Regions from separate parts of the Stutzerimonas decontaminans genome, predicted to be linked through region 3. Evidence: predicted binding sites of a transcription regulator. Region 3 holds the regulator's gene; each other region holds the start of a gene.
What was found. The regulator FliA, encoded in region 3, starts transcription of late flagellar genes. The targets are predictions, from matches to a motif close to CTAAAGTTTNNNNNNNNNNNGCCGNTAA.

Region 1 (4,152 bases), 520 kb from region 3:
TTGGCCGGTGAATGCGACGACCGCTGGCACGCGAGGTCCGTAGCCAGCGGCTGCTCGATGAAGGTTTGCCCAGCGAGCACCTTGCGTACCGCCTCGACCAGCACGTCCGGCGCGCAGCGTTTGGTCAGGTAGCCTGAGGCACCGGCATCCAGCGCCTGCCGGACCAGTGCCAGCTCGTCGTGCATGCTGAACACCAGCACCGGCAACAACGGCAACCGCTGACGCAAGCGCCTACAGGTTTCCAGACCGCTGATGCCCGGCAGTCCGAGGTCGAGCACGACCAGGCTGGGAATCGATTCCTGCACCTGCTCCAGCGCCTGCTCACCGCTGGCGGCTTCACTGACTGTCACTTCCGGAAGCAGTGCCTTGAGCAGGCTCGCGTAGCCCTGACGCACGACCGCGTGATCATCCACCAGCAGAATCTTCATGACGTGGCTCCTTGCAAAGGCAACTTGAGATAGAGCGCCCAGCCTTTGCCGGCGCGGTGGCGCACACGCAGCTGGGCACCCAGACAGCGCGCGTGCTCGACCATCGAACGCAGACCGACGCCCGGCCGTTCCGGCGGCAGCCCATGGCCATCGTCCCGTAGCAACAGGCGCAACCCGTGGTGATCCCCACACAGATGCAGGCACACGCGAGTCGCGCGCGCATGCCGCGCCACGTTGGTCAGCGCCTCCTGCACCATGCGATAGAGGTGCAGCTTGGCTTCCATCGACAGCGCGGGAATCGGGCCGCGCAGCTGGACTTCGCACGCGATGCCCTGGGTGCTCTGCCACTGCTCGGCGAGTTGCCTGATGGCGTCTTCCAGGTTCAGGTGATCGAGCATCACCGGATACAGGTCACGCACCAGCGTGCGGAAGCCGTTCTGCAGATCGAGGCTGTGCTGCTCGAGGTGCGCCGCGGTTTCACGGACGGCGTCGGGCTGGTCCGCCTGGATGCGCAGCAGGCAGGCCCGCGCGCGGATGCCGGCCAGATACTGGCCGAGGTCGTCATGCAGTGCTTGCGCCAGCCGGGTGCGCTCACGTTCCTGCAGCGCCAACAGCGCCTGGGTCAGTTGCTCGTTGTCGGCCCGCGCATCTTCGAGTGCAGCGGCCATGTGATTGAAGCGTTCGGCGAGCTTGCGCGACTCGGCGAAGCGATGCGACGGCAGGCGGGTGTCGAGTCGGCCGTCGGCGATGCTCACCAGTGCACCAAGCAATTCGCTGAGTACTTGCATGCCGGGGCGCACGGCCCAGCGAATCGCCAGCAGGCACAGCAGCAGCGCCAGGCCGAACAGCACCAGCAGCTGCAGCAACGAATCGCTGACCTCTTCGACTTCGTCATGCGGATCGACGCTGATGTGCAGCCGCTGGCCGTTGGACAGCTGGAGGACGCTGGGTGACGACAGTTCGGCGGGGTACAGCCAGGCACCTAGCCAGCCGTCGAGCGCTGGATCGACATCGGCTGGCATCGATTCAGAGGCATCCAGCCAGCGCACGCGAATGTGGCGCAGGCTATCGGTCAGGCCCGGGCGCAGGGAGTCGGGATCGCGCTCGGCCATCTCGCCGAGATAGCCAACCACCGCCGCCGCGGCATCGAGCTCACGCTGCACATCGTGGGCGGCCTGGCGCAGCAATACCGCCAGACAGACCATGGTGATCAGGGTGAAGAGCAGCGTGACCAGCAGATTGATTCGCCAGAGCGCGGACATATCGGCAACTCCCGGTGATCAGCGCCGTGCGCCAGTCCGCTTCACTTGACCACGAACCGGCCTTCCATGCCCTTGTTCTGCAGCCCCTTGCAGTAGAACGGGTAGCTGCCCGGCTTGACGGGCAGGAAGAAAATTTCCGCTTCGCCGGCATCCTCGAACTCCAGCTCGACCAGCGTGATCGCCTTGATCTCGACGCCACCGGCCTCGACCTTGCGCAGATAGATCGACTGGGCGAACTCGGGCGCCTGAAACGCGCACTCCTTCTGGCCATCGGAGCTGACCTTGAGCTGGTAGGCGACGCCGGTTTCCAGCTGGTACTCCTTCTGCGAGACGGCGTAGTCGCTCTCTTCGGAGCCGAACCTGAGATCCGGCAGTGCCTGAGTCCGACGAGTCAGGTCACCGGCAGCGTGGCTGTGGTCGAAGCCGATCAGGCTGCCAACGAACAGCAGGTTGAGCAGCAGCGCTTTGTAAGTGGGCATGGGGGGTGGCCTCGTTATTGTTGTCGGTGTCGCCATCCTAAGGCGCTGCGCCCGGCCCAGCTTCCTACCTTGGTATCGCTCAAGAGCCGCTAAATCGGGTGCGCCAGCTACGTTCTTGCCAGTTGCCGCTAGCCAAATCCACCGAAACACCGGCTGCCCCACCCGTTTTGGCAGCTTGAAGACGCGGCACCCAATTAGCAGCCGAGCCGAACCAGTACCAAAGTCGCAGTACCAAGGTACCGATCAACTTCCGGCCCGCGCGGCCGCAATATCCAGGCATACATGATGCCGTTTGGACATCATCCGATCTCTGGCCGCCCCGCGTAGACTCTCAACGGCCCCGGGGCCCGCCGCCGCTGGTTCTTTTGCGTTATCAGGAGTAGGAACCGTGATGTCACTCAGATCCATACAGCAGCGAATAGCGATCACCGGTGGTTTATGTCTGCTGGCGACGGCAGGCATCTTGATCGGATACAGCGTCTACCTTGCCAGCTCGACCCAGCACCTGGTGTCCGACCGGGTCAGTCAGCAAGCGCAGGAAGAGGCCTTGCAGACCCTGCAGCACCTCGGCGGGAAATACGCCGGAGAAATCCGTTCCGAGTTCACCGAAGCGCTGGAAGCGGCCCGCGGCATGGCGACGACCTTCGCGGTCGGCAAGTCGAATTCGGCGAACTCTGGAAGCCTTGAGATCGGTCGTGATCAGGTCAACTCAATCCTGCTGAACGTGCTCAAGAGCCAGCCAAACTTCAACGGCACCTATTCGTGCTGGGAACCGGACGCAATCGACGGCCAGGATTTCCTCTTCACCGATGGACTGAACGGCAACAACGAGCAGACCGGCCGCTTCACGCCGTACTGGACACGCGGTGCCGACGGCAAGATCGCCGTGCAACCGCTGGTGGAGTACGACACCATGGACAAGCACCCCAACGGCGTACTCAAGGGTGGCTGGTACATCGGGCCGCGGGAAACGCTCAAGGAGAGCGTGCTTGGCCCGCTGCCCTACATCGTGCAGGGCAAGCAGGTGTGGCTGGCGACGCTTTCGGTTCCGATCATCGTCGATGGCCGCTTCATGGGCGTGGCAGGCACCGACTACAACCTCGACTTCGTGCAGAAGATCAGCCACGAAGTATCCGGAAAGCTGTTCGATGGCCGAGGCGAAGTGGCGATCATCAGTGACCAGGGACTGATCGTGGCGGAGAGCCGCTCGCCAGATCTGATCGGCCAGCACTTCCAGAAGGTATTGCCGAACGAGTGGCAGACGGCGTTAAGCGCTGTGCAGAAGGGTGAAGAACTCGCCCGGCTGGACGCAGATGGCACGATCGTGGTGTTTGCGCCCATCGAGCTCGGCCGCACCGGCAAGCCCTGGTCGATGATGCTGAAGATTGACAAGGAAATCGTGCTGGCCAAGGCCACCGAGCTGAAGGCCGAGATGGATGCAAAGAGCGATCAGAGCATGCTGCAGCAGATCGGCGCAGGCGTGCTCATCTCGATACTCGCCGTGATTGCGCTGTGGTTTTCTTCCCGCTCGATCGCCCTGCCCATTCGCAAGGCCGCGCAGCTGGCCGGTGCCATCCAGAAAGGCGACTTTTCCCAGCGTCTTGGGCACCAGTCCGCGGACGAAGTCGGGCAGCTATCCGCCAGTCTCGACCGGATGGCCGACAGCCTGCAGGAGCAGGTACACGTGGCTGAACGCATCTCCCAAGGCGACCTGGCGGTGGAAGTTCGCCTGGCATCGGAGCACGACCAGCTCGGGCTGGCGCTCAGGCGGATGGTAGACAACCTCAACGAACTGGTATCCCAGGTCCAGCAAAGCTCAGGGCTGATCAACGACAAGGCCGGTCAGGTGACGAGCCTCAGTCAGGACCTTTCCAGCGGTGCAACGGAATCGGCCTCCGCGGTGACCGAGATCAGCGCCACCATCAGCCAGATGGCTGCGCAGATCCGCCAGACCTCCGAATACGCCAGCGAAGCCAACGCCCT
Region 2 (4,152 bases), 890 kb from region 3:
GTATGGCGAGGCGAAGACGCCGTTCCTCAAGTTCGGCGACCGGGTGCGCATCGAGATGTTCGACGCCGCCGGGCAGAGCATCTTCGGCGCCATCGATCAGCAGGTCGAGCGCTATGAGCACTGAGCTGACGCTCTACGGCTACTGGCGCTCCAGCGCTGCGTACCGGGTGCGCATCGCGCTGAACCTCAAGGGGTTGGTCTACCGCCAGGTGCCGGTGCATCTGGTCAAGGATGGCGGCCAGCAGCGTGCGGCCGATTACCGCGCCCTCAACCCGCAGCAGCTGGTGCCGCTGCTGGTGGACGAAGGCAATGGCGGCGCGCGCATCAGCCAGTCGCTGGCGATCCTGGAGTACCTCGACGAGGTGTTTCCAGTACCGGCGCTGCTGCCGGCCGATCCGGTCGAGCGCGCCCAGGTGCGCTCGCTGGCCATGCACATCGCCTGCGAGATCCATCCGCTGAACAACCTGCGCGTGCTGCAGTACCTCAGCGCCGAACTGGGCGTCGATGACGAGGCGAAGAATGCCTGGTATCGGCATTGGGTCAGCCAGGGGCTGGCGGCGGTGGAGCAGGGCCTGGAAACCTTTGGTGACAAGCTTTCCCTGAACGATCGGCCAGGTTATCTGGAGGCATGCCTGGTGCCGCAGGTATACAATGCGCGCCGTTTTGCCTGTGACCTCGCGGCGTATCCACGCATTCTCGAGATCGTTGCCCGCTGCGAGACGCTTCCGGCCTTCCAGCAGGCCGCGCCGGAGGTGCAGCCCGACGCTCAATGAACGACTGAATCCGCCTTGCACGCCGTCGCGCCCTGCGCGACGGTCCCGATCCCGTCACAGATAACAACAAACAGGTGACGTATGACTCGTGAAAAACCGAAGAACCTCTGGCTGTCGCGCTGGGGCTTCATCCTCGCGGCAACCGGCTCCGCCGTGGGCCTGGGCAACATCTGGAAATTCCCCTACATCACCGGCGAGTTCGGCGGTGGTGCCTTCGTATTGATGTACCTGCTGTGCATCCTCGCCATCGGCGTACCGGTAATGATGTGCGAGATCGCCATCGGTCGCCGCGGCCGTGGCAGCCCGATCGACGCCATCGGCCGGGTGGTCCGCGAGAACAACGGCAACCCGCTGTGGAAGGCGGTTGGCGGCATGGCCATGACGGCCGGCTTCCTGATCCTCTGCTTCTATGTCGTGGTCGCCGGCTGGGCCTTCGCCTACACGGTGAAGATGCTCGACGGCTCCCTGGCCGCGACCAGTGTCGAGGCATTGGGCGGCGTATTCGAGGCGCACAACTCCAACCCCTGGCAGCTCGGCGGCTGGAGCCTGTTGGTGGCACTGCTGACCCTGTGGATCGTCGCCAAGGGCGTGCAGAAGGGCATCGAAAACGCGGTGCGCTGGATGATGCCGGGCCTGGCCGTGCTGCTGCTGATCCTGGTGGGCTACGCGGTGACCAGTGGCGGCTTCGATCAGGGCTTCGCCTTCCTGTTCAGCTTCGACACCTCGAAGATCACCGGCGAGGCGCTGCTGGCCGCGCTCGGTCACGCCTTCTTTACCCTCAGTCTGGCGTCCGGGGCGATCCTTACCTACGGCTCGTATATTCCGGATGACCAATCCATCGCCCGCACCACCTTCATGGTCGCCATCGCCGACACGTGCGTGGCGCTGCTGGCGGGCCTGGCGATCTTCCCGATCATCTTCGCCAATGGCATGGACCCGACCGCCGGCCCCGGCCTGATCTTCATGAGCCTGCCGCTGGCCTTCCAGCAGATGCCGTTCGGCACTGCGTTCGGCGTGCTGTTCTTCGCCATGGTATCGATTGCAGCGCTGACCTCGGCGATCTCGATGATCGAAGCCACCGTTGCCTATCTCAATGAGAAGCACGGCATCTCGCGCCTGAAGGCGGCGATGGGCTCGGGTGCGGTACTGCTGGTGATCAGCATGCTGGCGATGCTCTCGTTCAACCTCATGTCCGGCTGGACGCCGATGGGCAAGAACTTCTTCGACTGGCTGGATTACCTGACCTCGCGCTGGATGATGCCGCTGGGCGGGATCTTCACTGTGCTGCTGGCCGGTTACGCACTGCGCAGCGAGATCATGCGCGACGAGCTCAATCTGCCGCCGCTGGGCTACGCGCTATGGCTGTTCATGGTCCGCTACGTCTGCCCGGTGCTGATCCTGATGGTGTTCCTGCACGCCCTCGGCTGGCTGGGCTTCGACCCGCTGCAGCGCTGGTACTGGATCGCCGGCGCGATCGGTGCACTCACCCTGGTCGGCGAGCTGCTGCGCCCGCGAGTGATGCCGGCGCTGGCCGGGCGCTGAGGCCACTGCACAAGCCTGCTAAACGCCAGCCGCGAGGCTGGCGTTTTTGTTTCTGCGATTGCGAGAAGGTGGTGGACTGAAAGATGGATGAGGCAAATGCTCAAGTTTCCTCTGCGGCAGCCGAAGGGAACTGATACAGGGACGGCAAGCACCTGCAGGACGCCGGTTTTAGAAGTCACACAGGACGTCCCATGCCCTTAAATCTCAAGTTCAGCCAGAAGATTCTGTTGGCTGCTTCTCTGGTGGTTATCACTACCTTCGCACTCTTCACGCTGTACAACGATTATCTGCAGCGCAACGCCATCCGCGCGAATCTGGAAAGCTATCTCGACGAGATGGGTGAGGTGACGGCGCATAACATCCAGAACTGGCTGTCTGGGCGCATCCTTCTGGTGGAAAGCGCGGCGCAGACCATCGGCAGTGACGGTAGTACGGAACGTGCAGGCGATCTGTTCGAGCAGCGCGCGCTGGCCTCAACCTTCATGTTTACCTATCTCGGCGGGGCGGATGGCAGCTACATCCTGCGTCCCTACGAGGAAATGCCGGCTGACTACGATGCGCGTACGCGCCCCTGGTACAAGGACGCCTTGTCCGCAAATGGCACGACGCTGACCGAGCCCTATGTAGATGCCACGCTGGACGAACTGGTGGTAACAGTAGCCACGCCAGCAAAGAACGGTGGGCGTACGCTGGGCGTGGTCGGCGGGGATCTTGGACTGAAGACGCTGGTGGAGATGCTTAACGCACTGGACTTCGACGGCCTGGGTTATGCCTTTCTGATCAGTGCCGATGGCAAGGTACTGGTCCATCCAGACAGCAAGCGGGTGATGCAGTCGCTGCGTGACATCTATCCACAAAACACTCCGTCGCTCGACAGCCGCTATGTCGAGGTGCAGCTCAATGGGGCGCCGCGCATCCTCAGTTTCAGCCCGGTCAAGGGCCTACCTTCGGTGCAGTGGTATGTCGGCATATCGCTGGATCGCGACAAGGCCTATGCCGCGCTGGCCAGTTTTCGTACCACTGCACTGATCGCTACCATTGCCGCCGTAACGTTCATCTTGCTGTTGCTCGGCATGCTGATGCGCGTGCTGATGCGTCCGTTGACTGACATGGGCCGCGCCATGGCCAACATCGCCGAAGGTGAGGGCGATCTGACCCGGCGGCTGGCGGTGCAGTCGAAGGACGAATTCGGCGAACTGGCCTCGGCGTTCAACCGCTTCGTCGAGCGTATTCATACCTCCATCCGCGAAGTGTCCTCCGCGACGCAGCAGGTCAATGAGGTTGCCGCCCGGGTGTTGGCAGCGTCCAACTCCTCGATGGCCAACTCCGATGAGCAGGCCAGCCGCACCAACAGCGTGGCGGCAGCGATCAACGAACTCGGCGCCGCCGCGCAGGAGATCGCGCGCAACGCGGCCGATGCCTCGCAGCAGGCCAGCGGTGCGCGGCATCAGGCCGAGGACGGTCGCCAGGTGGTGGAGCAGAACATTGCCGCGATGCGCGAGCTGTCGGCGAAGATCAGTGCGTCCTGTGCGCAGATCGAAGCGCTCAACGCCAAGACCGTCGACATTGGCCAGATTCTCGAGGTGATCAAGGGCATTTCCGAGCAGACCAACCTGCTCGCGCTGAATGCCGCCATCGAGGCGGCACGGGCCGGTGAGGCGGGACGCGGTTTCGCCGTGGTCGCCGACGAGGTGCGCAACTTGGCGCACCGCACCCAGAGTTCGGCGCAGGAAATCCAGCAGATGATCGAACAGCTGCAGGTCGGCGCCGGCGCCTCGGTGCAGACCATGACCGAAAGCCAGCGCCAGAGCGAGTCGAGCGTCTCAATCGCCGACCG
Region 3 (4,152 bases):
CAAATCGAAGAATTATCTGGTGCTGGCTGCAACCAGCCAGAGCCAGGTGCTCAAGGCGGCGTGGCACAACTATCGTCGCTGTGGCCTGGCTGGCTGTATCCTGACAAAGCTGGACGAGGCTGGCAGCCTCGGTGATGTGCTTGGGCTCACGATCAGCCAGCACTTGCCGATAGCGTACCTCGCGGACGGCCCCCGGATTCCGGACGACTTGCACCTGCCACGCAGCCATCAACTGGTCAGTCGCGCGGTGAGTCTGCAATCCGGCGAGGAACCGAGCGAGGAAACCATGGCCGATATGTTCGCCGGGTTGTACAACGGCTCGTCACGGCGGGCCGGATGATGCTGCGACAGCAGTACCTGAATGAATCAGATGCGTGCCATGCGGGCGCATCGCCGGCCGCAAGGCCCCAGCAAGATATAGGCATGTGAACATGGGTATGCATCCCGTACAGGTGATTGCGGTGACCGGCGGCAAGGGTGGCGTCGGCAAGACCAACGTGTCGGTCAATCTGGCACTGGCGCTGGCTGACCTTGGCCGACGTGTGGTGTTGCTTGACGCCGACCTCGGCCTGGCCAACGTCGACGTGCTGCTGGGGCTTACCACCAAGCGCACCCTGGCCGACGTCATCGCCGGCGAATGTGATCTGCGCGACGTGCTGATCCAGGGGCCGGGCGGCATCCGCGTAGTGCCGGCCGCATCCGGCACGCAGAGCATGGTGCAGTTGTCTTCGCTGCAGCACGCGGGGTTGATCCAGGCGTTCAGCGAGCTCGGCGACGAGCTCGACGTGCTGATCATCGACACCGCGGCTGGTATCGGCGATTCAGTAGTGAGCTTCGTGCGCGCCGCGCAGGAGGTGCTGCTGGTCGTCACCGATGAGCCGACCTCGATCACCGATGCCTACGCGCTGATCAAACTGCTTAACCGTGATTACGGCATCAGCCGTTTCCGGGTGCTCGCCAATATGGCTCATGCTCCGCAGGAAGGGCGCAACCTGTTCGCCAAGCTGACCAAGGTCACCGAGCGCTTTCTGGATGTAGCGCTGCAGTATGTCGGTGCCGTGCCTTACGATGAGGCTGTGCGCAAGGCTGTACAGAAGCAGCGTGCGGTCTATGAAGCCTACCCGCGATCTAAATGCGCGCTGGCGTTTAAGGCCATCGCGCAGAGGGTCGATACTTGGCCGTTGCCCGCCACGCCGCGTGGTCATCTCGAATTCTTCGTAGAGCGTCTCATCACCCCCGCTTCACAAAGCCACGAATGACAGGTGCCGGATCCGCTATGTATTACAGCAAGGCTCAGGCAAAGGATGCGCAGTACCGCCTGATCGATCAGTACGCCCCGCTGGTCAAGCGAATCGCTTACCACCTGCTGGCGCGTCTGCCTGCCAGCGTGCAGGTCGACGATCTGATTCAGGCTGGAATGATCGGACTGCTGGAAGCAGCTAAGAAATACGACGCCGGCAAGGGTGCCAGTTTCGAAACCTACGCCGGTATCCGCATTCGCGGCACCATGCTCGACGAAGTGCGCAAGGGCGACTGGGCGCCGCGCTCGGTGCACCGCAATTCGCGGATGGTCAGCGAGGCGATTCGGGCGATCGAGGCGAAAACCGGTCGCGACGCTAAAGATCACGAGGTTGCGGCCGAACTTAAGCTAAGCCTCGATGAGTATTACGGCATTCTCGGCGATACGCTGGGCAGCCGCCTGTTCAGCTTCGATGATCTGCTGCAGGAGGGTGAGCACGGCGAGCTTCAGGAGGATGCTGCCAGTACCCACCCTGAGCCCTTCCGCGATCTCGAGGACGAACGCTTTCAGCAGGCCCTGGCCGACGCCATTGCCAACCTGCCCGAGCGCGAGAAGCTGGTGCTGTCGCTGTATTACGACGAAGAATTGAACTTGAAGGAAATTGGGCAGGTGCTGGGAGTTAGCGAGTCGCGTGTGAGCCAGTTGCATAGCCAGTGTGCTGCGCGCTTGCGTGCACGCCTCGGCGAATGGCGCGCCAATTGACGATTGTTTGCGGTATGACGTGCTCGGTTTGCTGAGGCATTTTTGGACTTACGGAGGTCGACTTGGACAAGAACATGAAAATCCTCATCGTCGATGACTTCTCGACGATGAGACGAATCATCAAGAACCTCCTGCGTGATCTGGGGTTCACCAACACCGCCGAAGCGGATGACGGCACCACCGCGCTGCCAATGCTGAAGAGCGGCAGCTTCGACTTCCTCGTCACCGACTGGAACATGCCGGGCATGAGCGGTATCGATCTGCTGCGCACCGTGCGCGCTGATGAGCGCCTCAAGCACCTGCCAGTACTGATGGTGACAGCCGAGGCGAAACGCGACCAGATCATCGAGGCGGCACAGGCCGGGGTTAACGGCTATGTGGTCAAGCCTTTTACTGCCCAGGTGCTCAAGGAGAAGATCGAGAAGATCTTCGAGCGCGTCAACGGCTGAAGCAGCAACGCCGCGAGGGCACTATGACGCAAGCAGATCAAAGCCTGGCAGAGTTCGAAGCGACTCTGAAGGCCCATGCACCCAAGCTGATCGAAAGTCTGCAGCAGGGCCGCTTCGATGAAGCGACGCAGATGTTCAACGAGCTCAATCAGGTGCGCAATCACGGGCTCTATCTGGAGGTTGGCAAGCTCACCCGCGAGCTGCACAACGCTATCGTCAAGCTCGAGATGGATACCTGCGCTACCGGGGGCGATCCGTCACCGATTACCGATGCGACCGATCGCCTGTCCTACGTGGTGGAGATGACCGAGAAGGCCGCCAATCGCACCATGGATCTGGTGGAGGAGTCCGCTCCGCTGGTGAACTACGTGAGCTACGAGGCCCAGAGCTTGACGGCCGACTGGCAGCGCTTCATGCGTCGCGAAATGAATGCCGAGCAATTCCGCGAGCTGGTCAAGCGCATCGACCAATACCTCCAGCGCAGCATGAATGACGGCAGCCAGCTGTCGCAGAATCTCAGCGAAATCATGCTTGCCCAAGACTTCCAGGATCTGACCGGCCAGGTGATCAAGCGGGTGACCCGCCTCATCACCGAGCTTGAAAGCAACCTGCTCAATCTCGTCCTCATGGCGGGGCAGGTCGACCGCGTCGCCGGCATCCAGCACGACCGCGATGCCATGCGTGCCGAGCAAGAGAAGAAAAAACAAGAAAAAATGCCTTCCAACGGTGAAGGTCCGCAGATGCATGCCGATATGCGTGAAGACGTCGTTTCCGGCCAGGACGATGTCGATGATCTGCTTTCAAGCCTGGGCTTTTAGGGGAAGTGAATATGAGCTTCGACGCCGATGAAGAAATCCTCCAGGATTTCCTGGTAGAGGCCGGCGAGATTCTCGAACTATTGTCCGAGCAACTCGTGGAGCTGGAAAGCAGCCCCGATGACATGGCGTTGCTCAATGCGATTTTTCGCGGGTTCCACACGGTAAAGGGCGGTGCGGGCTTTCTTCAGCTCCATGAGCTGGTGGAGTGCTGCCATATCGCCGAAAACGTCTTCGACATCCTGCGCAAGGGTGAGCGTCGCGTCGACTCCGAACTGATGGATGTCGTGTTGCAGGCCCTCGACTCCGTGAACGAGATGTTCAGTCAGGTCCGCGAGCGCGTCGAGCCGACTCCCGCCTCACGCGAGCTACTCGCCGCTCTGGCGCGTCTGGCAGAACCCGCTTCTGCTGACGAACCGGCGGCTCCGGTCGAGACGCCGGTTATGCCCGAGCCCCAGGTCGAAGCTGACGACAGCGAATTCGAGCAGCTGCTCGACGCCGTTCAGCCGCCAGCCGGCGAGTCTGCAGCCGCGCCGGCAAGCGGTGGCGCTGACGAAATCACTGACGACGAATTCGAGTCGTTGCTCGACCAGCTGCATGGCAAAGGTCAGTTCTCGGCCAGTGCATCCAGCACGGCACCCGAGCCTGAGGTCGCTGCACCGACCAGCGATGAGATTACCGACGACGAATTCGAGGCTCTGCTCGATCAGCTGCATGGCAAGGGCAAGTTCGAGCCCGTTGGCAGCGTAAGCGCTGAACCCGCTGCGCCGTCGAGTGCTGCGCCGGTCGGCAGTGCCAGCGCCACTGATGAGATCAGCGATGACGAGTTCGAAGCGCTGCTCGATCAGCTGCACGGCAAAGGCAAATTTGAGCCTGCGGTTGCCGA

Region 1: a site for FliA is predicted at 2,412-2,439, ahead of UIB01_RS10370 (methyl-accepting chemotaxis protein). Genes of this name have one in related genera too.
Region 2: a site for FliA is predicted at 2,415-2,442, ahead of UIB01_RS03730 (methyl-accepting chemotaxis protein). Genes of this name have one in related genera too.

The regions. Positions count from the first base shown of each region.
Region 1 covers NZ_CP007509.1:2,230,278-2,234,429, reverse strand. The annotation lists gene UIB01_RS10385 (response regulator transcription factor) at 1-428, opposite strand, end outside; gene UIB01_RS10380 (sensor histidine kinase) at 425-1,690, opposite strand; gene UIB01_RS10375 (cupredoxin domain-containing protein) at 1,732-2,169, opposite strand; gene UIB01_RS10370 (methyl-accepting chemotaxis protein) at 2,561-4,152, shown strand, end outside.
Region 2 covers NZ_CP007509.1:819,698-823,849, forward strand. The annotation lists gene UIB01_RS03715 (fumarylacetoacetate hydrolase family protein) at 1-124, shown strand, start outside; gene maiA (maleylacetoacetate isomerase) at 114-773, shown strand; gene UIB01_RS03725 (sodium-dependent transporter) at 855-2,315, shown strand; gene UIB01_RS03730 (methyl-accepting chemotaxis protein) at 2,507-4,152, shown strand, end outside.
Region 3 covers NZ_CP007509.1:1,714,518-1,718,669, forward strand. The annotation lists gene flhF (flagellar biosynthesis GTPase FlhF) at 1-340, shown strand, start outside; gene fleN (flagellar synthesis regulator FleN) at 432-1,259, shown strand; gene fliA (RNA polymerase sigma factor FliA) at 1,277-2,002, shown strand; gene UIB01_RS08060 (chemotaxis response regulator CheY) at 2,077-2,451, shown strand; gene UIB01_RS08065 (protein phosphatase CheZ) at 2,475-3,269, shown strand; gene UIB01_RS08070 (chemotaxis protein CheA) at 3,281-4,152, shown strand, end outside.